Regions from separate parts of the Sodalis sp. C49 genome, predicted to be linked through region 2. Evidence: predicted binding sites of a transcription regulator. Region 2 holds the regulator's gene; each other region holds the start of a gene.
What was found. Region 2 encodes CRP, which controls carbon source genes, mostly activating them, when cyclic AMP is high. Its sites were predicted from a motif close to ATGTGANNNNNNTCACAT; they were not measured.
Positions count from the first base shown of each region.

Region 1: a site for CRP is predicted at 1,544-1,561, ahead of azuC (stress response protein AzuC). Genes of this name have one in related genera too.
Region 3: a site for CRP is predicted at 2,036-2,053, ahead of deoC (deoxyribose-phosphate aldolase). Genes of this name have one in related genera too.

Region 1 is NZ_CP163303.1:2,355,558-2,363,609, reverse strand. It holds gene ABUK12_RS10720 (hypothetical protein) at 1-269, shown strand, start outside; gene ABUK12_RS10715 (alpha/beta fold hydrolase) at 486-1,307, shown strand; gene azuC (stress response protein AzuC) at 1,372-1,455, opposite strand; gene ABUK12_RS10705 (acyl-CoA thioesterase) at 1,629-2,030, opposite strand; gene ABUK12_RS10700 (SDR family NAD(P)-dependent oxidoreductase) at 2,131-2,925, opposite strand; gene ABUK12_RS10695 (LysR family transcriptional regulator) at 3,170-4,057, opposite strand; gene ABUK12_RS10690 (hypothetical protein) at 4,184-4,666, opposite strand; gene ABUK12_RS10685 (hypothetical protein) at 4,688-5,521, opposite strand; gene ABUK12_RS10680 (hypothetical protein) at 5,701-6,621, opposite strand; gene ABUK12_RS10675 (fatty acid desaturase) at 6,981-8,052, shown strand, end outside.
Region 2 is NZ_CP163303.1:4,186,106-4,194,157, forward strand. It holds gene ABUK12_RS18745 (ABCB family ABC transporter ATP-binding protein/permease) at 1-636, opposite strand, end outside; gene ABUK12_RS18750 (aminodeoxychorismate synthase component II) at 837-1,412, shown strand; gene ABUK12_RS18755 (bifunctional acetylornithine/succinyldiaminopimelate transaminase) at 1,571-2,797, shown strand; gene ABUK12_RS18760 (YccS/YhfK family putative transporter) at 2,814-4,886, opposite strand; gene crp (cAMP-activated global transcriptional regulator CRP) at 4,940-5,572, opposite strand; gene ABUK12_RS18770 (hypothetical protein) at 5,740-5,928, opposite strand; gene ABUK12_RS18775 (OsmC family protein) at 5,888-6,310, shown strand; gene ABUK12_RS18780 (phosphoribulokinase) at 6,943-7,812, opposite strand; gene ABUK12_RS18785 (YheU family protein) at 7,917-8,052, opposite strand, start outside.
Region 3 is NZ_CP163303.1:3,596,228-3,604,279, forward strand. It holds gene fucP (L-fucose:H+ symporter permease) at 1-963, opposite strand, end outside; gene rbsK (ribokinase) at 968-1,894, opposite strand; gene deoC (deoxyribose-phosphate aldolase) at 2,088-2,765, shown strand; gene deoR (DNA-binding transcriptional repressor DeoR) at 2,813-3,586, shown strand; gene typA (translational GTPase TypA) at 3,665-5,488, opposite strand; gene glnA (glutamate--ammonia ligase) at 5,885-7,294, shown strand; gene glnL (nitrogen regulation protein NR(II)) at 7,432-8,052, shown strand, end outside.

The sequences.
Region 1 (8,052 bases), 1.8 Mb from region 2:
AAAAAGGTTATTTCATCTCGATGCGTTCGAACCATGGTCAAACCCGTTATCAGTATGATGCCAACGGCAGGGAGGCGGGTTCTTTCTCGGTGTCACGGACGCCGGTAAGCCAGCTCACCAAAGTGGAGCAGTGCCAGCGCAACGACGACGTGGGCAACTGCATCCTGAGTTATGGCAGCGACACGGAAATTTTGCCGCAGTCGATTATCAGACGACACCGCAGCACGGCCACGCAATACCAGTATTGGGACAGCGCGGAATCACATTGATTTTCCCGTGACTTAGGCCTGCATATTTTTTTTGCCGGCATCAAGCCGCCATTATCTTTTGGCGGCGGATGGCGGCTTACTCTTTTCGTTCCTAATCTTGATAGGTTGACCCGGAAATTGATGGCGCCCGCCAGGCGTTCTCATGCCCCGTATGCAATGCCGACGATAGCGTCGGCGGCTCTTATCCCAACTCACCCGAAAAAAGGATCAGACAACATGAGCACTATCACAACCGATGACGGGACGCAGATATTCTATAAGGACTGGGGCACCGGCCAGCCGGTGGTTTTTTCCCACGGCTGGCCGCTGACCGCCGATGCCTGGGACAGCCAGATGATGTTCCTTGCCGACAAGGGCTATCGGGTTATCGCCCATGACCGGCGCAGCCATGGCCGGTCGGCCCAGACGTGGGACGGGAATGATATGGATACCTATGCCGATGATCTCGCGGCCCTTATCGCCAGCCTGGATCTGCAGGACGCCATCCTTATCGGCCATTCCACCGGCGGCGGGGAAGTAGCGCGCTATATCGGTCGCCATGGTACCGGACGCGTGGCCAAAGCGGTGCTGATAAGCGCGGTGCCGCCGCTGATGCTGCAAACGGCGGCGAATCCCGAGGGCGTGCCGATAACGGTTTTCGACGGTATCCGGGCCGGCGTGTCGGCGGATCGATCGCAATTTTATCAAGATCTCGCCGTCTCGTTTTATGGTTATAACCGCGACGGCGCCAAACTCTCTCAGGGGGTGATAGATGCTTTCTGGCTGCAGGGGATGGCGGGCGGCATCGCCGGGCAATATGCCTGCATCAAGCAGTTCTCGCAGACGGATTTCACCGAGGATCTGAAAAAATTCGACGTGCCGACCCTGGTGCTGCAGGGCGATGACGATCAAATCGTGCCGCTAGAGGTTTCGGGCCGTAAATCAGCCAAGATCATTCCCGACGCCACGTTAAAAGTATTGGCCGGCGCGTCCCACGGTATGTGTACCGTGGATGCCGATAAGGTGAACGCCGCGCTGCTTGAATTTCTCCAGGCCTGATTTCATCAGCGTTTTTTTTTCCAAAAAAAAAGCTGCCGCGGCAGCTTTTTTGACGTCATGGAAATTAATACATGGCACCGGGCGGTACGTCTTTCACGGTATTAACGTATGACAGCAGAATTTTTTTCAGGAATTTACGGAATTTCATATGCTTTCCCTCACCAGGTTTGTTCGCCTGTAACGTGTTTGCGTTTGATGAGGTAATAATATGACCTCCGTCACATAAATGCAAATATTTGTGATGCGCATCACATAAAAAAGAGCATTTTTTTACAATCCCGGCGACGTGTTTTAACACATCGCGTCAATCCGGGGCGGGGATTATAACAGCGGGGTCGCTTTGTCATTTTCATCCACCGCGACAAAATTAAACTGCCCCCGCACCACTTCCTCCCGTCCCGCCGCGTACATATCTTCAAGGAAAATGGCGACATCCACGGTGATGCTGGTCCTGCCCACCCGGCTTACCCTGCCCACCAGCTCGATAATGGTGCCGGAAGGAATGGGCCGGCTGAAGGTGATTTTTTCCGTGGATACCGTTACCAGCCGTTTGCGGCAGAAGCGGGTGGCGGTGATAAAGGAAACCTCATCCATCCATGCCAGGGCGGTGCCGCCGAACAGGGTCGAATGATGGTTTATGGTGGTGGGAAACACCACCTTGGCGACGGTGGTGGTGGATTGCAGGATTTTTTGCTTTATTTCTGCGCTTAACTCATCGTGCATAGCAATACCTTCACATCTTTTTAACAAGTTAGTGAAGTGATTATGCCTGATATCGCGCGCGCATCCCAGAGGTGCGGCAGGGCCGGAGTTCAGGTCGCCGCTAGACGATACTGTTGATAACCCCGCCGTCCACCCGCAGCGCCGCGCCGGTGGTGGCCGATGCTTGCCGGGAGCAGGTATATACCACCAGGTTGGCCACTTCCTCGGGGGTCGCCAGCCGTTGGATAATAGAGGTTGACCGGTGGGTGCGCACAAAATCGGTTCCCGCCTGTTCAATACTCACGCCCGCATCCCGGGCGGAATCCTTCAGCATCTCGCGCACGCCTTCGGACAGCGTTGGGCCGGGCAGTACCGAGTTTACCGTGACCCCGGTGCCGGCGGCGAGTTTGGCCAGCCCGCCCGCGACGGCCAGCTGCGCCGTTTTGGTCACCCCGTAATGGATCATTTCCGGCGGGATATTAAGCGCCGACTCCGATGAAATAAACACGATGCGCCCCCAGTCGCGTTCCAGCATGCCTTGCAGGTAAAAACGCGCCAGTCGTATGCCGGACATAACGTTGGTCTGGAAATAACGCTCCCACTCATCGTCATCCACGTCGAAAAAAGGCTTAGGGCCGTAAATGCCGGCGTTATTGACGATAATATCGGCGGCGGGTACGGCGCCGGTAAGCGTAGCCACGCCCGCCGCATCGGACAAATCAGCCGCCACGCCTTCAACCGCCGCCTGCGGCACCGTGTGTCGCAACTGGCCCAGCGCCTTGTCTACCGTGGTCTGGCTGCGGCCGTTAATCACCACTGACGCGCCGGCGCGCGCCAGCCCAGTGGCGATGGCAAAACCGATGCCGCCGGTGGAGGCGGTGACGATGGCGCGTTTTCCCGATAAATCAATATGCATAATAATCTCCAGAAAAAAATGCGAGGACATAGAGCGGGACAACCTGTTCACCAGCTTATCTCCGCCGGCCGTAAGACGCGACAATAAGTTCGCTTCTGATGATGCTGAAGGCGTGCGTCTGAATGAATGATAGGTCATGATGGTTGCGGCGTTAAGCGGGGCAAGGCGAACCCGTGCGTCTTTGTGACGCGGTCCTCACGCGGCGCCGGCGATATCGGGCAGGCAAACTGCCGTTGGCCTGCGGTTATGCCAGGTTTTCAGCCAGGAAGTGCAGTAGCCGTTTGATGCGGGGCGGCTGGAATTTATTCCGGTTATACAAGGCGAAAAGGGGCGCCGGTTCGATAAAATACTGATCCAATACCGTCACCAGCCGGCCCGCGGCCAGGTCTTCACTGATATCCAGGATCGACTTATAAGCGAATCCGTATCCCATGACGGCCCATTTGCGGCTGATGTCGTCGTCATTGGTGGTGTAGGCGGGGGTCATGGTCAGCTGCCGCGGCATTTTTGCTTCATCGCGATAAACCCATTGCTCCTGATTGCCCAAGGTATTAATCAGGGCAATGGACGGCAATGCCTGCAAATGGGGGGGCGCCAGCGGTGGATCCAATTGCGCCAGCAGCGCCGGAGCAACGCATACCACCCGATGACTGTCGGCCAGTTTATAGGCCGTCATGCCGGCGTCGTCGTGCTGTCCATAGCGGATGGCGATGTCAATGTCGTCGCCGATCGGGGCGGTCGTGGCGTCGGCCAGAGAGAGAATAAAGTGAATGGCGGGAAAGTCTTGGCGAAAGCGCTCCAATAAGCCGATCAGACGATTGCGGCCAACGTCGGAGGGGGCGGTAATGCGTATCGCGCCTTTGATGTCATCCTTGCCCGAACGCAACAGCTCGGTGACGTCATTAAGCTGTTCCACGGCGCGCTGGCTATAGCTTAGGAACAGCTTGCCCTCGTCGGTCAGCCTGAGCTGGCGGGTGGTCCGTTCAAACAGGCGCACCTTGAGACCGGTCTCCAGACGCACGATGCAGGCGCTCGCCGCCGCCGGAGAACAACCGAGCTTACGTCCCGCCGCCGAAAAACTGCCCAACATCGCCGCTTCGATAAAAAGTCGCAAATCACTTAAACGTTCCACTCATTATCCTTAATCTCATCTCTTTTACATTAGCATCCTTTATTATGCTGGATGACGGCGGAATTCGCCTCATTCTGCCGTTGCGTTAATTCCCCATGCCAACATAAAGTATTGACAACGGCTAATTTAAGGTATATGGCCAGCGTCTTGACCCGCGCGCGCCGCCGCCAGCCGCGCCCTGAAATCATTCAGCGCGCTAATCTCTCGCCGCAGCGCGTTTGCCCGCGCCGTCTGCCCGCGCCGGACCGGGCTTATGTCGGTACCGGGAATCAGCCTGGCCAACGCCGCCAGCAGCTCAGGCAGGGGCTGGTTTTTGTTCTGCCTGACAAAATGGCTAAGCGCGACATAAGTCAGCGGAATATAAGCTGATTCATTATGCACAATCATCCGTGGATGACGGCGGTAGAAGCCCAACAGCTGGATTTTCGCATCCGCGACAATCTCATTTTCCCGGCAAGTGCCTTCACGGGCCGGCGCCTGCGCCGGCCTGAAACGACGGTCCTTCGCCCGAACTCCCGCGGCCGGCGGCAGGCCGCTTAGCCGCCCGGCGCCGATATCCGCGAAAACGCCCAGGGCGGCACTGACAAAAGAAATATCTGACCATCGCATATCAACTTCCTCTGAAATGAGTCACAGTGGTTGGTTCTGGGTTATCCGCTGATGCAGCAGGTCATCGACGATAAGCAGGTCCTGCCGCCAAAGCGCGCATGCCTGGTCCAGGTCATCATTAATGCCGGTTAACCTTTGTTCGCGCCTTGTTATCGCCCGGCCGACAAAATAATCCAGTGAATCCAGCAGGGCGGCGGCGGCGCGGGCGCGGGCGGCGGCGAGCCCCCCGGGATAGCACGCGATCAAATCATCCAACTGCCGTCGTACTTCCCCGCGCAGCGCGTTGTTTCTGTCGCCGTCCATAAGATGATCCTCCAGGGACAGCGTAATAAGGCGGGGAGGATGGGGCAGCAGCGGCGCCAGGCTGTTTTCCAATGCGCAACGGGTTGTCTCGCGCGGTTTCCCCTCCTCGTCATGCAGTATCATTATCAGCCGTCGCCCGAGATCGGGAAAACGGTGCTGCAAGGCGGCCAGAAAACGGATTTCCGGCTGAGCCAGCCCCGGCTGGCCCGCGCCGTGGACATACAGGATCCAGTCCGCGCCGATAGCGCCGGCCAGCGCGCCGGCGGGGGAGTCGTTGATATCGTCGATAAAGAGACAGCGGCGGGAGGGGTGATCAACGCCGCTTTTTTCTGGCGAATGGCGGTCGCTCAGGGCCGTGCGCGCATTACCGCTGATGGCGGCAGGCAATACCTTCTCCAGGACGCGTTTGCCCGTACCGCGTAAACCGCACAGCGCGATACGGTGTTCGGATAACGGACGAGCATGATTTGTCCGAAATTCCCGATAAAAAATGGCAAATTCAGGATCTTCTTTGCATAAGTAGTGCAAATTATCGCGCTCAGTCCTGTTCATTCTTCATGATTTCCCATGATATACTTAAGTCCCGCTAAGGTTATCGGCAGACCTTGCCTGATGTTTAACCTTCTGTTGCCCGGGGATGGCAGGAATGGTTCGATAATGCCGGGTCGAAAGCCCGCCGACCCTCATGAGCCATGAGGTTTTTGCTTATCAATACGGCGAGATATAAAACTTCAGGCAAGAAATAATTTTACTGAGCGGCTAATAAGGTTGATGTCTTCTCCCATTTGTATTATGGCACTGATATTATTAGTTTCTCTTGGCGTTGACATGTGCTCATTGCGTGCCTGTAGCAATCTTTCATGCAAGTATTGCCCAAGCGCTGTTTCAGCAGGGAGATCCGTAATAAATGTCTCTTCCGACAGGCTATGGGCCAGGGCCAGATATTTACTCATAAAAGGCACGACGAGATATTTTAGCAGATGGTTGCCTGGACTAAATACGTTGGCAAACATTTTGTCTAGACATTCCCGCAGACGTTCGGAGATGCTCTCCAGTTTATCCTGCCGGCGGCCGGTTTTCCCGGTGTTAAAATGCGAACGTTGATCATAGATGTCCGTTGCTAAGATAACACCCATTTCTTTCATGATACTAAAATAAATAGGCGCGGTTATTATGGTTTTTTCAGGGTTGTTCTTAATGTAATCTTGCACCAGGTAATGTAATTCAGCATAACTTTTAATAAAATATAAATAATTTTTATCCCTTCGGTTATGGTATTTGTTTTTAACCTTGTGCGCCGACTTTCCCGCCAGGGCAAAAAAAAGGGCTAGACTGCGCTGCGAATATTCCTGCTCGAAACTGTCTGTTCCCATTCCCTTGGCGGCAAGGAGGGCGCGGACATCGCCTTGCGGCGCGTTTGTTCCGCGGTCACCCGGTGTATCAACGGCGGCGACTGGTGCGGCGCCGCTATCAGCGCGCGATTCATCGCCGGCCATAGTGACGTGGCGGGTAAAAAGGGGAACAGGAGCGGGTCTTGCCAGGACCAACGCGTTCCGATAGTTATTCTGCCGTGGCTGTGTTTCCCTGCCGCACAGGTTGGCGGCATAAGAAAACGTGCAGGCAATACTCGTTTGCGAAATAATGTTACCCATTATGCTCCGATGGCGTTTAAGCGAACCACTATCAATAAAATAATATGATTGTAGTTTAAAAATAACCGTTATTGTATTTTGCCATGCCTGTTGTCAGGTCCTGCATGGGATATTAACAGAGGGAAATAACTTCGTAAACGCCGGTAATGACAAGAATATTGTGCGGACGATCATCCTACGTAATGAATTATAGATGATTATTATATTTTTTATAAAATCAGGATGGTATTTTTTTAATGCCTCCAGCGCCGGCGGTACAACTATAACCTGATCTTTCGTCGTGGTGCTTGCTGAGGCCCCTTATCTCATTTCCCGCCATTCTATTGCCGTTTTAATTCGTTGGTTGCGCCGCCGGGGTGATGAATACTGACAAAAAAACCATCGGGGTAGACGCCATGTCAGAGCCAGGAAGAAAAACCGCGCACTATTTGCATGACGGCCAGCGCGATCGCATCAGGCAACTGGCGTCCACCCGATTGTGGCGCTGGGAACTGCCGACCTGGGGCCTGATCGCGCTTATTTATGCCGGGTGGTTCGGCACGGTGCATTACTGGACGGCGCTGGGGCCGTGGGTCGGCACGCCGCTGCTTATCTGGTTCACTACCTGGTATCTGTCGCTGCAACATGAGCTGATTCACGGTCATCCTACGCGCCTGCCGTGGCTGAACCAACTGTTTGGCCTGCTGCCGCTGGCGGTATGGTATCCCTATGGCCTGTACCGCGATTCACATTTGCGCCATCACCGCGACGATCATTTGACCGATCCGGCGGAGGATCCCGAGGGCTATTATTTCAGCGGCGAGAGCTGGCAAGGATTTTCCGCGCTCCGGCGGCGTCTGGTCCGGGTACGTAACACCTTGGCCGGACGTGTGCTTATCGGGCCGGCGCTGGATATCTACCGCGCGCTGCGCGGCATGGTGGCGGCCGTGGCCGGCGGCAATCGCCGCGCTGTCGGGATGTGGCTTATGCATGGCCTGCTGCTGCTGGCCCTGCTGCACTGGGTGGCGTCATCGGGTTTGCCGGTAGGGTATTTTCTGCTGGCCATAAGCTATCCGGCCCTGGCCATCACCAAAATCCGCTCGTTTATGGAGCATCGCGCCGCCCGCGATCCCCAGGCCCGCTCTGTTATCAACGAGGCGGCGTGGCCCTGGCGGTTGCTATTTCTTAACCTGAACTATCATTTAGTCCATCATGATTTACCCGCCGTGCCCTGGTATGCGCTGCGCCGGGTCTATCTGGCCGATCGGGCCGCCTATCAACGGCGCAACGGCGGCTTTGTCGTGCAGGGTTATGCTGAATGGCTGGGCGAGTACGCCTTCAGGCCGGCCGAGGTCGAAGTACATCCGTCATCGTTGGGCGACACCAGGCTTTCCGGGATGCCGGAACCTGTAAAGGACGTTTTTATTGCCGGAGCGGGATATCCACCGCAAT
Region 2 (8,052 bases):
GCTGTCGAGGGATTTATTACTGGCGTCGGCATTGGCCTGGTTTAATTCGCGGCGAAAGCGGGTACGCCATCCCACCGCCGTAATGGTAAACAGGATATACGCGCCGACGGTGGCCATAATCGCCACCGCGAACCAGATGTTCAGCAGCCGCCACATAATGGCCGCCACCAGGCTGATTTCAAATAAGATGGGCACGATGGAGAACAGTACGCGCGACAGCACCGTCGAGACCGCCTGGGTTCCCCGCTCGATGGACAGGGACAACCCGCCGGTGCGCCGTTCCAGATGAAAACGCAGGCTTAGGGCATGCAGCTGGCGGAAAACGCGCAGGCCCAGCAGCCGGGTGGCGTTTTGGCTGACATAGATAAACATCACGTTGCGCAGTTCATCAAATAACGATGCGCAGACCCGCGCCAGACCGTAGGCGAGGATAAGCCCGATGGGCACGGCCAGCAGCCGCGCCTGGTCGCCGCCCAGCCGGTCGACGATGGCTTTATAGGCCAGCGGCACCAGCGACGTGCCGACCTTGGCCACGATCATAAACAGCAGCGCCGCCACCAGATAGTAGCGCAGCTTAGGGTTATTCTTGGGCCACAGGTAAGGCAGCAGTATTTTCAGCGGCTTATAACGGTGCATGCGTTGTTTTTTTATCCCTGACGATATGACAATATGGCCGGTAGCCTGCGGGCGGGCGTCGGGTGAATATCACACAGGTCCTGATCTCCTGTCCAGGCAAAGGACGCTATCCTGTGTGGCTGGCGGGGCACGGGCCGCTATCTAAAATGCATCCTGTTGTTATTCAATAAAAATCTATTTACCAGTAGGATATACCGGCGATGTTGCTGCTTATCGATAACTATGACTCCTTTACCTACAACCTGTACCAATATTTTTGCGAGCTGGGCGCGCAGGTAGAGGTATGGCGCCACGACCGGTTGCAACTGGCCGATATCGAGCGCATGGCCCCGCGGCAACTGGTGATTTCCCCGGGTCCCGGCACCCCCGACGAGGCCGGCATTTCATTGGCGGCCATTCGTCATTTTGCCGGCAGGATACCTATACTCGGCGTCTGTCTGGGTCATCAGGCCATTGCGCAGGCTTTCGGCGCCCGCATCGTGCGCGCAAACCAGGTGATGCACGGCAAAACCTCCGCCATTACCCATGACGGCCGCGGCGTCTTCGCCGGGCTGGCCCTGCCGCTGACGGTCACCCGCTACCATTCCCTGGTGATCGACCGCGCCGGCTTGCCCGATTGCCTGGAGGCGACCGCCTGGAGTCTGCGCGACGGCGCGCGGGATGAAATTATGGGCATCCGTCATCGAACCCTGCCGCTTGAAGGTGTACAGTTTCATCCTGAAAGCGTGCTCAGCGAGCAGGGGCATCAACTCCTGGCGAACTTTCTTGCGTGTTAGCCGATCGGCATGTTGATATAGCATTAACGGACAAGGCCACGGGCAGCGGCTTTTTTTCGCTCTGATAGTGATAAAACGATTGCACTGGAGTGATTTTTTATTCATATTTTATGACTATAATATCACTTCTTGATTTGTTGCGGACCGGGTAATTACATATGAATACAGATAATAGCGCAGTAACGCGGGAAACTTTCGACCAGGTTATTCTGCCGGTTTATGCACCGGCGCAGTTTATTCCGGTCCGGGGCAAGGGCAGCCGGGTATGGGACCAGGACGGAAAGGAATATATTGATTTCTCCGGCGGCATTGCCGTCACTGCGCTGGGACATTGCCACCCGGCGCTGGTCGCGGCGCTGAAAGCCCAGGGCGAAACCCTATGGCACACCAGCAACGTCTTTACCAACGAACCGGCGCTGCGCCTGGCGCGCAAGCTGATTAACGCCACCTTTGCCGACCGGGTGTTTTTTGCCAACTCGGGCGGCGAGGCCAATGAAGCGGCGTTTAAGCTGGCGCGTCACTACGCCATTACCCGCCACAGCCCCTATAAAACCAAAATCATCGCTTTTCATAACGCGTTCCACGGCCGCACGCTGTTTACCGTTACCGTGGGCGGGCAACCAAAATATTCCGACGGCTTCGGGCCAAAACCGGCGGATATCGTCCATGTGCCTTTTAACGATCTGGCGGCCGTCAAGGCGGTGATGGATGATCATACCTGCGCCGTGGTGGTGGAGCCGATTCAGGGTGAAGGGGGCATTATGCCCGCCACGCCGGAATTCCTGCAGGGCCTGCGCGATCTGTGCGACCAAAATCAGGCGCTGCTGGTGATGGACGAAGTGCAGTGCGGCATGGGGCGCACCGGCAAGCTGTTTACCTATATGCACTATGGCGTAACGCCGGATATTCTGACCACCGCCAAGGCGCTGGGCGGCGGTTTCCCCATCAGCGCCATGCTGACTACGGAAGAGATCGCCTCGGTGATGAAAGTGGGCACCCACGGCACCACCTATGGCGGCAATCCCCTGGCCTGCGCGGTATCCGAGGCGGCGCTGGATGTGATTAACCAGCCGGAAGTCCTGGCGGGCATTAACGAAAGGCACGATCGTTTCGTCAGCGCGCTCCAGGCGATTGACGACAAATATCAGGTATTTTCGGATGTGCGCGGCATGGGCCTGCTGCTGGGCGCCGAACTGCGGCCGCAGTTCCATGGCCGGGCGCGCGAGTTCCTGCACGCCAGCGCCGCGCAGGGCCTGATGATCCTCAACGCCGGTCCGGACGTCATCCGTTTCGCGCCGTCGCTGGTGGTGGAGTTCGCCGATATCGAACAGGGCATGGCCCGGTTTGAACAGGCGGTGGCGCAGGTTATCGCCGCCAAACCCTAAGGCGCGCGGCGGGAGACTAATGGCTTAACCGGCGCGCCAGCCAGTTGCCGTGCTGCGGCCGCTGGCGCCAGGCTACCGATGAAATCGTATGCATCACGCCCAGATGGAACAGAATACGCCGCAGATGGCGTTCCATCAGGGTGCCGGGCAGCTCCGGCGTTTCGCCGGCGGCGTCCATCACCGGGCTGTCTGAGCTTGGGCCGTCATATTCCAGCCGTTGCTGGCAGCGCTGCAGCGCCACCTCGCAAGAGGCCAGGTACTTTTGCGCCAGCGTCGGCGTCAGCATGTAGTGATCCCGCGCCAGGATGGTCATGGCATTGATGTGCTCGACGATGAACTGGCTATGGGTCACCCATAAACGCATATCGGTCAGATAGCGCGAATTAAACGCCGGCTCCCGCATCGCCTGGCTAAGCGACGTAAACAGCGCGTTGTGCGCCTGGTTGACCTTCATGCGCGCGTAGGCCAGCGCCGCCGGCTCGGGGGCGGGTTGCAGCAGCAGTCGCAGCGCGTCCTGGTCCCGCTCCAGCGCCAGATGGGCGTTTTTGCGCAGCATACCGCTTTGCCACTGCGGCCATAACCACAGCATGCCGCCGAACGCCAGCATACAGCCGATCAGCGTATCCACCAGCCTGGGCACCAGGAAATGCGCGCCGTTCAGCGACAGTAGCTGCAACGTATACACCGCGGTCACCGTCATGCCGATCATCGCCAGGCCGTAATTTTTGCGCAACACCAGGTAAGACGCCAGCGTCAGGAACAACATGCACAGCAATACCGTGCCGTCGCTCAGCCTGAATTGCAGCGTGCCGGCGGCAATCACCAACCCCGCCAACGTGCCCAGGGCCCGATGCTGGATCCGCACCCGGGTGGCGTTATAGCCGTTCTGGCTGACAAACATCACCGTCATTAAAATCCAGTAGGGTTTGGGGAGATCCAATACCAGCCCCAGGCTGCTGCCGATGGCCAGCATAATCCCAAGCCTTGCCGCGCTGCGCAGCGCCATGGATTTAAAGGAACAGTAGCTGACCAGCGCATGCCAAAACGACAGCCGCTGCTGGTTGTCGGCCATCAGGTCGCGGCGGTAAAGCGGGCGCTGGGTACGCAGCAGCCGGGCGATACGGCTGAAATGGTAATAACAAAACTGTCCGACCGGATTATCCGGATGCCGGTCGGCAATTTTTTCCAGGGCCGACAGCGCGGTGGCCATGTTAAAACGCCCCGGCTGCCGGTGATAGAGAATATCATCCGCCAGTACCCGCAACCGCGCGGCAATCAGCCGGGCGTTATAGCGGATAACCGCCTCGGCGTGGCTTTGCGCCACCAGTTTTTGTACTTCGTCCGGCTGGTGCAGGCTGACGGCGATATGCTCCTGCAAATCCAGCGCCACCTGGAAAGAACGCAGCAGGCGTTTGTACTGCAGCTGATCATTGGCCGACAGCATATAAAGCTGCTGGTATACCTGGGCAATCAGATCAATCACCGCCTGCTGGCGGGCAAACAGCGGCGGCAGGGCGGTTTCCGGATCGGTATGCTGTGTCAGCAGGGTATATTTCGCCTCGATATAATCCGCCAGCTCCCGATACAGCAGGCTAAGCGATTCCCGCATCGGCTGCTCCTTCCACAACCGGAACCACAGGGCGTTGAACAGCCCGTACCAGGCGGTGCCGGCAATATACAGCAGCGGCGGCACGGCGGGCGGCACATTGCCGGCCAGCCCCAGGGTAAAGATGGCGGCGATAAGCGCGGCGGGCAATAAACGGCCGTGCAGCGGGCTGATTTCACCGGTAACGCCGAACAGCAGCGCCAGGCCGAGCATCACCAAGGGCAACGGCACCGGCACGGCCAACAGCACCTGGATCAGCACGCTGCTCAGCGCGAACAGCACGCCGCCGACGGCCAGTCGCTTGAAAAACCGTTTATGCAGGGTATCGAGGCCGGCGATATTGCAGCAGGCAGGGACCAACGAAAACAGCAGGCCGTTTTGCAAGCTGCCGAATAACAGGCCGGCGGCCACCGGCAGGCATAGCACGATGGTTTGCCGCAGGGCATAGTTTACTTCAGGGTGGTAGATTAACCGGCGCCACATACTGTCAGCAAAAAAAGCGTGGTACGAAGCACCACGCCTGTATAACGGGGCTATCAGCGCGTGCCGTAAACAACAATGGTTTTACCGTGCGCGGATATAAGATTTTGATCTTCGAGCATTTTAAGAATACGTCCTACCGTCTCGCGGGAACAGCCGACAATCTGGCCGATTTCCTGACGGGTGATTTTTATCTGCATGCCGTCGGGGTGGGTCATGGCGTCGGGTTGTTTCGCCAGGTTCAACAGGGTTTGCGCTATGCGTCCGGTAACGTCCAGGAATGCCAGGTTGCCGACTTTTTCCGACGTTACCTGTAAACGACTGGCCATTTGCGCCGACAGGCGCATCAGGATATCCGGATTCACCTGAATCAGCTGCCGGAATTTTTTATACGAAATCTCGGCGACTTCACAGGCGGTTTTCGCCCGTACCCAGGCACTGCGTTCCTGACCTTCCTCGAATAGGCCGAGCTCACCGATGAAATCTCCCTGGTTAAGATAGGAGAGAATCATCTCTTTGCCTTCTTCATCCTTAATCAGCACCGCCACGGCGCCCTTAACGATGTAGTAAAGCGTTTCAGCCTTTTCACCCTGATGTATAAGTGTACTCTTCGATGGATACTTATGAATATGGCAATGAGACAGGAACCATTCGAGAGTCGGGTCTGTTTGCGGTTTGCCGAGAACCATTCGCTGTTATCCTCTTTTGTCATCGCTATCCCAGGTTCGGGACATCGTATTCCCTGTTACGGCGCTTGTATTATTCACTCTGACTCCGCGTTTAAACGGAGCGACGTAAGGGAACTTATTAGGGTCTGGTAATGTGATGTTCCGATCGATCTCTTGCCCTTTCATTATCATGAGGCCGATCCAGCCTTGTTTTTAGCATAGGTTTGAAGCAGTGTCTTCTGTTGTCTTGCTTCAGCATGAAGTATGTTCAGTAACATTGCCAGTTTTCCAACAAAAATGTAGTCTGCTGGAAAGCTTTTCATCAGGAGTATCATAATGCAGGCACGGGTCAAATGGGTAGAAGGGTTGTCTTTCATGGGCGAATCCGCCTCGGGCCACCAGGTTTTGATGGATGGGAACGCGGGCGAAAAAGCGCCCAGCCCAATGGAAATGGTATTGATGTCGGTCGGCGGCTGCAGCGCCATTGATGTGGTATCGATTTTACACAAAGCGCGGCAGGACGTCCGGGACTGCGAGGTCAAACTCACCTCCGAGCGCCGCGACGAGGCGCCGCGCCTGTTTACCCATATCAACCTGCATTTTATCGTCACCGGCGCCGGGCTGACCGACAAGGCGGTGGAGCGGGCGGTGACGCTATCGGCGGAAAAATACTGCTCGGTCTCACTGATGCTCGGCGCGTCGGTCAATATGACCCACAGCTTTGAAGTGCGCGACGAACACCACGCCCCAGCCGCCTAACCGGCCCGCCAACACCGCACTCCAACCCGGCGTGTTCAAGGGAGAGCGCGCCAATGGGGTCGAATCGGGCATGGTTTCTCTGCCCGACCGAGCGCCCCATGGCCCGGTATGCCCGCCAACACCGCGCTCAAACCCGGCGTGTTCAAGGGAGAGCGCGCCAATGGGGTCGAATCGGGCATGGTTTCTCTGCCCGACCGAGCGCCCCATGGCACGGTATGCCCGCCAACACCGCAGCGAATCCTGGCGTGTTCAAGGGAAAGCATGCCGATGGGGCCGAATCGGGCGTGGTGTTCCCGCCCGACCGAGCGCCCCACGGTATGGTAGGCCCGCCAACACCGCACTCAAACCCGGCGTGTTCAAGGGAGAGCATGCCGATGGGGTCGAATCGGGCGTGGTGTTCCCGCCCGACCGAGTGCCCCACGGTATGGTAGGCCCGCCAACACCGCAGCGAATCCTGGCGTGTTTAAGGGAGAGCATGCCGATGGGGTCGAATCGGGCGTGGTGTTCCCGCCCGACCGAGCGCCCCACGGTATGCTAGGCCCGCCAACACCGCAGCGAATCCTGGCGTGTTCAAGGGAAAGCATGCCGATGGGGCCGAATCGGGCGTAGTGTTCCCACCCGAGGCCTCGAGTTTACTTAATTTCCTTTCCTTCCAGCAACTGCTGTACCAGCGGCCCCATTATCAGCTCCATCGCCAGCCCCATCTTGCCCCCGGGCACCACCAGCGTATTAATATTGGAAATAAAGGAGCCTTGCAGCATCGCCAGCAGGTAAGGCAGGTCGATATGCGCCAGGCTACGGAAATGAATAACGACAAAACTTTCGTCAAGTGAGGGAATCGCCTTGGCGGCGAAAGGGTTCGACGTATCGACGGTCGGCACCCGCTGGAAATTGATATGGGTGCGGGAAAACTGCGGCGTGATGTAGTTAATATAATCCTCCATCGACCTCACCACCGAATCCATCACCGCCTCGCGCGAATGCCCCCGCTCGCCGGTATCGCGCACCAGTTTCTGGATCCACTCCAGGTTGACGATGGGCACCACGCCCACCAGCAAATCCACGTGCTTCGCCACGTCATGGCTATCGGTTACCACGCCGCCGTGCAGCCCCTCGTAAAATAACACGTCCGTCGGTTCCGGCAACGCCTGCCAGGGCGTAAAGGTACCGGGGATCTGGTTATACGGCACCGCCTCGTCATACGTATGCAGATATTTACGCGACTGGCCGCGGCCGGTATCGCCATACTGATGAAACGTATGCTCCAGCAGGCCAAAGTTATTGGCGTCCGGACCAAAGTAGCTGATATGGCGCCCTAAATCCCGCGCCTTGCGGATCGCCATATCCATTTCCGGCCGGGTAAAGTGATGAAAGCTGTCACCCTCCAGTTCGGCGGCGTGGATATTCAACTGCTGGAATATTTTACGAAACGCCAGGCTGGTGGTGGTGGTGCCCGCACCGCTGGAACCGGTAACGGCAATAATGGGGTGTTTTGTCGACATGGTAACCCTACGCTTGGTTGAATTGCGGCGTGAAGAAGTGCGCCCGGCATCAAGGCCCAGAAGTGAGTGTTAGCATATTTAGCGCTTAGGGGCCAGGGGCTTCGCTATTCGCCCGGCGTATCTCCGGCCTGGTCATTAAACCGGCCGCGCGGCATGATATTGATATTTTCATGCAGTTCCGACCAGACCACCACCGCCTCGCCGCTTATCAACTGGCGTTTTACATCCTCGACCTTTTGC
Region 3 (8,052 bases), 590 kb from region 2:
AAGGACTTTTTGCGGGGTAAAGCGCGTCATCAGGAAATTGGCGACAAATTTACCGATAAAAAAACAAATAAAGCTGTAAATCATAAAGTTGGACGCGTCACGCTCATTTACCGCCCCCAGGTTCAGCGCCAAACGGATGGTAAACGACCATACGGCCACCTGCATGCCCACATAGAGAAACTGCGCCGCGATGCCCTTGCGAAAGCGCGCATTGCCGGCAAGATAACGCAGCGTTTCGCCCATGCCGGGCGCGGCGCGGCGGTTTTGCTTATCGGGCTGCGGTTTGCAGTGGGGATACCGGGTGAGCATAAACAGCACCATCACCACCACCAGCACCATAATCAGGTATTTATAGGGTTCCAGGGTCAGTTCCAGCATATTGAGACGGAACTGATGCACCTGCTCCGGCGTCATTGCGGCCATTTGGCTGCTTAAACTGCCGCCTTCCTGAAACACCAGGTATTTCCCCAGCACAATACCCATCAGCGCGCCGATGGGATAAAACGTCTGGCTGATGTTCAGCCGCAGGGTCGCGTAATCGCGATGACCGATCATCGAGCTGTAGGTATTGGCCGCGGTCTCAAGAAAGCTTAAGCCGATGGCGATGGCAAAAATGGCCGCCAGGAACATGGTATAGGTGGCCATATGGGAGGCGGGATAGAACAGTACGCAGCCGATGATATACAGCGACAGGCCGATCATAATGGCCATTTTGTAGCTGCTTTTGCGGATAACCATCGACGCCGGGATGGCAATCAGGAAATAACCGCCGTAAAAGGCGCTTTGCACCAGGGCGCTGGCAAAATCGCTCAATGCGAACACCGTTTTGAACTGGGTGATCAGGATATCGTTAAGGCTGGCGGCGCAGCCCCATAGCGGAAACAGGCAGGACAGCAGGATAAATTGAAACAACGGTGTTTTGTTTAAATAGCCGTCAGGCATTTGTACCGTATTGTGGCGCATGATGTTATTCCTGATGAAGGGTGGCAAGGAAATCATGGAACTGGGAAGCCTCGGCATAGGAACGCTGGGTGCCTTTACCCCGGACGCTGTAGGCGGCATAGGCGGACGCGTAGCGCATGGCCTGTTTGATATCGCCGCGCGCGACAAAATAATGCGCAAAACAGCCGATAAACGCATCGCCGGCGCCGCTGGTATCCACGGCGTCGACCGGTACCGGATCGACCCGGTACACCTCGTTGCCGCTTAGCCACATCGAGCCGCGATGCCCCATGGTAATAATCAGGTTCTTCAATCCTTTGGCCAGCAGCGAACGGCCGGCCAGCAGGATATGCTCCTCGCTGTCCACCGGCATGCCGGTCAGAATTTCCAGCTCTGTCTCGTTAGGCATAAAAAAGTCGCACCGGCAGGCATACGCGATATCCAGTTCCCGGGTGGCGGGCGCCGGATTAAGGATTACGGGAACCTGATGCCGGGCGGCAAAATCAATGGCGTGATAGACGGTGGCGAGCGGAATTTCCAGTTGCAGGATAATCAGCCGGCAGCCCTTGAGCTGTTCCGCCGCCCGATCGATGTCCTGCGCGCCGAGGTGATCGTTGGCGCCTTTGATAATCAGGATGCGATTATGTGAATCTGGATCGACAAAAATCGGCGCTACGCCGCTGGATACGCCCGCCACCGTTTCCACATAGCGCGTATCGACCCCATGGCGCACCAGGTTGTTAACGGTATTGTCCGCAAAGAGATCCTCGCCGACTTTACTGATCATCATCACCTCCGCCCCCAGCTTGGCGGCGGCTACCGCCTGATTGGCGCCTTTGCCGCCGCAGCCGATTTCAAAACCGGGGGCTTCCAGCGTTTCCCCGGTTTTAGGCATCTCTTTGATATAGGTGATTAAATCCACCATGTTGGAACCGATAACTGCGATATCCATAATTATTAGCCCTCATATTTTTAACCTTATTCAATGTTATTTTATTAACACTAACAAGACAAAAATGTTAGTAACATGACAATGATCACATCGTTTAATGAAAATTAAATTGCCACATGCCTATTGTAAGAGGCTTCTGTAATGTTATTATTCTCACATTATTATCGTGATAATACACATAAAGGACATTAACATGACTTCCCCTGAAATCGATTTTGCCCCTTACATCGACCATACCCTGCTGGCGCAGGATGCCACCGAAGCGCAGATCACCACGTTATGCGGCGAGGCTAAACAGTGCGGATTTTATGCGGTCTGCGTCAATTCCGGGTATGTGCCGCTTGCCGCGCGCTTGCTGCGCGACAGCCCGGTAAAAGTCTGCTCGGTGATCGGTTTTCCGTTGGGCGCCGGCCTGACCGCCGCCAAGGCGTTCGAGGCGCAGGCGGCGATTGCGGCGGGTGCGCAGGAAATAGATATGGTGATTAACGTCGGTTGGCTCAAAAGCGGCAATATTGACGCGGTAACCGCCGATATCCGCGCGGTCCGCGAGGTTTGCGCGGCTATTCCGTTGAAGGTAATATTGGAAACCTGTTTGTTGAGTTCACCACAAATTGTCGCGGTTTGCCGGATATGCCGCGAACTGAAGGTGGCGTTTGTGAAAACATCCACCGGCTTCAGCACCGGCGGCGCAAAAGAAGAACATGTCAGGCTGATGCGCGAAACCGTCGGCGAGGGTATGGGCGTAAAGGCCTCCGGCGCCGTACGCGATCGCCAGACCGCCACCGCCATGATCCTGGCCGGCGCCACCCGAATCGGCACCAGTTCAGGTGTCGCGATCGTATCGGGCAAGGCGTCCGCCAGCGACTATTAATTTCTGAGAACCCGGCGGAAATCGGGTCTGATAACGCAGGATGTCATATGGAAACGCGGCGCGAAGAAAGGATTAATAAACTGATACTCGCCCTGAAGCGGGAAGATAAGCTTCATTTGAAAGATGCCGCCGTCCTGCTGGGCGTCTCGGAGATGACCATCCGCCGCGATCTCAGCGCCGAACCCGCGCAGGTCGTACTGCTGGGCGGTTACGTGGTTAACGATCCGCGCAATAATAACGTTACCCACTATTTTGTTTCGGATCAAAAAGCCAAGCACGTTGAGGAAAAAACCCTTACCGGCCGCCTGGCGGCGGCGCTGATCGAGCCGGACGACACGGTTTTTTTCGACTGCGGCACCACCACCCCGTTTATCATCGATGCGATTGACGATGACCTGGCGTTTACCGCCGTCTGCTATTCCCTGAATACTTTCCTGGCGTTACAAGATCATCCTAATTGCAAAGTGATCTTATGCGGCGGCGAGTTCCACCCCGCCAACTGCATCTTTACGCCGCTGACCCAATATTCCATCCTGGATAATATCCGCCCCGATAAAGCGTTTATCTCCGCGGCGGGTATTGATATCGGTTTCGGCGCCACCTGCTTTAACTTTGACGAACTCACCATGAAGCATCGCGCGTTGTCCATGTCGCAGCAGGCGATCCTGGTGGCCGATCACAGTAAATTCGACAACATCAAACCTGCCTTTATCGGTGCTTTATCCTTGTTCCATACCCTGATAACCGACCAATCGCCGCCGCCGAAATTTCATGAGTATTGCCAACAGCATGACATCAGGCTGCTTTATCGCCGGGAATAGCTGAACGACGGGCAAAAAAATGCCGGGCTGCTTACGCAGACCGGCATTGTTACGTTATCGCCGCCTGGGCCGACGGGTTTAAGCTTCTTTACCCGAACGGTTAGCGCGTTTACGGTCATTTTCGGTCAAATGACGTTTACGTAAACGCACGGACAGCGGTGTCACTTCCACCAGTTCATCATCATCGATAAACTCCAGGGCCTGTTCCAGCGACATCTTGATCGGGGTCACCAGCGTCGTGGCCTCATCGGTGCCGGAAGCACGCATGTTGGTCAGTTTTTTACCTGTCAGGCAGTTTACCGTCAGGTCGTTGGAACGGGTGTGGATGCCGATAATCTGGCCTTCGTACACTTCCGCGCCGTGGCCCAGGAACAAACGGCCGCGATCCTGCAGGCTGTACAAGGCATAGGCTACCGCTTTGCCCTGGCCGTTGGAAATCATCACGCCGTTCTGGCGTTGGCCGATTTCACCCGGACGGACATCGTCATAATGACTGAACGACGAATACAGCAGGCCGGTGCCGGACGTCATGGTTAAAAAGTCGGTACGAAAACCAATCAAGCCGCGGCTGGGGATGATGTAATCAAGACGGATGCGTCCTTTGCCATCCGGCAGCATATCGCGCATTTCACCTTTACGGATGCCCATGGCTTCCATAACCGGGCCCTGGTTCTGTTCTTCGATATCCAGGGTAACCTGTTCGAACGGCTCTTGTTTCTTGCCGTCGACGGTACGATAGATAACTTTCGGGCGCGATACGGCGATTTCAAAACCTTCACGCCGCATGTTTTCGATCAGCACCGACAAATGCAGCTCGCCGCGGCCCGAGACCAGGAAGGTATCCGGATCGACGGTTTCTTCCACGCGCAGGGCCACGTTGTGCACCAGCTCTTTGTTCAGGCGCTCAAGGATCTGGCGGGAGGTGACGTATTTGCCTTCCTTGCCGCAGAACGGCGAGGTGTTGACGCCGAACGACATGGAAACGGTAGGTTCGTCCACCGTCAGCGGCGGCAACGCTTCGACCAGGGCCTGATCGCAAATGGTATCGGAGATATTCAGCTCGCCAAGGCCGGTAACGGCGATGATATCACCCGCTTCCGCCAGCTTGGACTCGATGCGCAGCAGGCCCATATGGCCCAGTACCTGGCCCACTTTGCCGTTGCGACGCTTACCTTCATGGTCGATGATGGTAACAGACTGGTTCGGTTTAACCGAGCCGCGTTTGATGCGGCCGATACCGATGACGCCAACATAGCTGTTGTAGTCAAGCTGCGAAATCTGCATCTGGAACGCGCCGTCGCTGTCGACGTTCGGCGCTTCGACGTTCTTGACGATGGATTCAAACAGCGGGGTCATGTCGCTGGCCATGTTCTCGTGCTCATAGCCCGCAACACCGTTTAACGCGGAGGCATATATGATCGGAAAATCCAGTTGCTCATCGGTTGCGCCGAGGTTGACAAATAAATCAAACACCTGGTCCACTACCCAATCAGGGCGGGCGCCGGGACGGTCGACTTTATTGATGACCACAATGGGTTTGAGACCATAGGCAAAGGCTTTCTGGGTCACGAACCGGGTTTGCGGCATGGGTCCGTCCATGGCGTCGACCAGCAGCAATACCGAGTCAACCATGGACATCACGCGCTCAACCTCGCCGCCGAAATCGGCATGTCCGGGGGTATCAACGATGTTGATACGGTAGTCGTGCCAGTTAATAGCGGTATTTTTAGCGAGGATGGTAATCCCGCGCTCTTTCTCCAAATCGTTGGAGTCCATGACGCGCTCGGTGGCGTCGTTGCGGTCACCCAATGTTCCGGATTGTTGCAACAGCTTATCGACCAGGGTAGTTTTACCATGGTCGACGTGCGCGATGATGGCGATGTTACGCAAATTTTCGATCACAACTTTGCCTCAGGCATTAGAAATAGCGCGTTATTGTACACGTAATAAGCGAGGGACTAAACAAGATCGCGACGATCTCTGCATTTGCGTCATTTTTGACGCTTCGTCATCCCTTTCTCAGTGCATTATTTCACCTCGCCCCATTTATTGCACCAAAATAGTGCCCACTTACTGCCCAAATGCACTAATATAGCGCTATCCCACCAATCTGGTGCAGGCGGACTTTGGTTAATAAGGCCGGAAACGCGGCCCTTCTCATCATTTTGGCAATGTTGGCACACTTTTAGCTACTGTTTATACCAGTCCAGTTTAGCCTAGCCCAGCTAAGTTAAATAAAATTCGATCCATACGATTTCGTTCCACGACGACAATGGCACATCCGGGAGAATACAAGTTATGTCCGCTGAACACGTTTTGACGATGCTTAACGAGCACGAAGTAAAATTCGTCGACCTGCGTTTCACTGATACGAAAGGTAAAGAACAGCACGTCACTATACCAGCCCATCAGGTAGATGCCGACTTCTTTGAAGATGGAAAAATGTTTGACGGCTCCTCCATTGGCGGCTGGAAAGGCATTAACGAGTCCGACATGGTGCTGATGCCCGATGCCAGCACGGCGATGCTCGACCCCTTCTATGAAGAAACCACCCTGATTATCCGTTGCGACATCCTTGAGCCTGCCACCATGCAAGGCTACGATCGCGACCCGCGTTCCATCGCCAAACGCGCCGAAGAGTTTCTGAAAACCTCCGGCATTGCCGATACCGTGCTGTTCGGGCCGGAACCTGAATTTTTCCTGTTTGACGATATCCGCTTTGGTTCGTCAATTTCCGGTTCCCATGTCGCTATTGACGACGTTGAAGCCGCATGGAATACCGATAAAGTTTACGAAGGCGGCAATAAAGGCCATCGTCCCGGCATCAAAGGCGGTTATTTCCCGGTTCCCCCGGTGGATTCATCACAGGATCTGCGTTCCGCCATGTGTTTGACCCTGGAAGAAATGGGCCTGGTGGTTGAAGCTCATCACCATGAAGTCGCCACCGCCGGCCAGAACGAAATCGCCACCCGCTTCAACAGCCTGACGAAAAAAGCCGACGAGATCCAAATTTATAAATATGTCGTGCATAACGTTGCCCATGCCTTCGGCAAAACGGCGACCTTTATGCCGAAACCGATGTTCGGCGATAACGGCTCGGGCATGCACTGCCATATGTCGTTGACCAAAGACGGCAATAACCTGTTCTCCGGCGACAAGTACGGCGGCCTGTCCGAAACCGCCTTGTTCTACATTGGCGGCGTCATCAAACACGCCAAGGCCATCAACGCCCTGACCAACCCGACCACCAACTCCTACAAGCGTCTGGTCCCGGGATATGAAGCGCCGGTTATGCTGGCCTACTCCGCCCGCAACCGCTCAGCCTCCATCCGTATCCCGGTGGTCGCCAGCCCGAAAGCCCGTCGTATCGAAGTGCGCTTCCCGGACCCGGCCGCCAACCCATACCTGGCGTTTGCCGCCCTGCTGATGGCCGGTCTGGACGGGGTTATCAACAAAATCCATCCTGGCGATGCCATGGACAAAAACCTCTACGATCTGCCGCCGGAAGAAGCGAAAGAAATCCCACAGGTGGCCGGTTCGCTGGAAGAAGCCCTTAAGGCGCTGGACGCGGATCGCGAGTTCCTGACCCGTGGCGGTGTTTTCACCGACGACTCCATCGACGCCTATATCACTTTACGCACGGAAGAAGTAGACCGTATTCGCATGACGCCGCATCCGGTGGAATTCGAGCTGTATTACAGCGTATAACTTGACGTTTTTTTGTTGCCGTGGAAACTTTCAGCCCATCTTCGGATGGGCTTTTTTCTCCAGCAAAGCTTGCGCGCAGCCATGCGCATGACGACATAACGGACTAAATGCACTGGTAGAGTGCGGGAGACTGCTTTATGGCTACAGGCTCATTGCCCGATGCTGGGCAGATCCTTAATTCCCTGATCAACAGCATATTGCTGCTGGATAATGACCTTGCCGTTCATTACGCCAATCCGGCGGCGCAACAACTTTTAGCGCAAAGCTCGCGCAAGCTTTTTGGCACGCCGTTGCCTGAGCTGCTGGGCTATTTTTCGCTCAACGTCGAACTGATGCGCGAAAGCCTTAACGCCGGCCAGGGGTTTACCGATAACGAGGTCACGTTGGTGGTTGACGGGCGGGCGCATATCCTTTCCCTTACCGTGCAACGCCTGCCCGAGGATTTTTTCCTGATGGAGCTGGCGCCGATGGATAATCAGCGCCGCCTCAGCCAGGAACAGATTCAGCATGCCCAGCAGGTGGCGGCACGGGATCTGGTGCGCGGCCTGGCCCATGAAATCAAGAACCCGCTGGGCGGTCTGCGCGGCGCGGCGCAACTGCTGGCCAAAGCATTGCCCGATCCCTCGCTGTTGGAATACACCAAGGTGATCATTGAACAGGCCGACCGCCTGCGCAACCTGGTCGACCGATTGCTCGGGCCGCAGCAGCCCGGCATGCACGTTACGCAAAGCATTCACCAGGTGGCCGAGCGGGTTTTC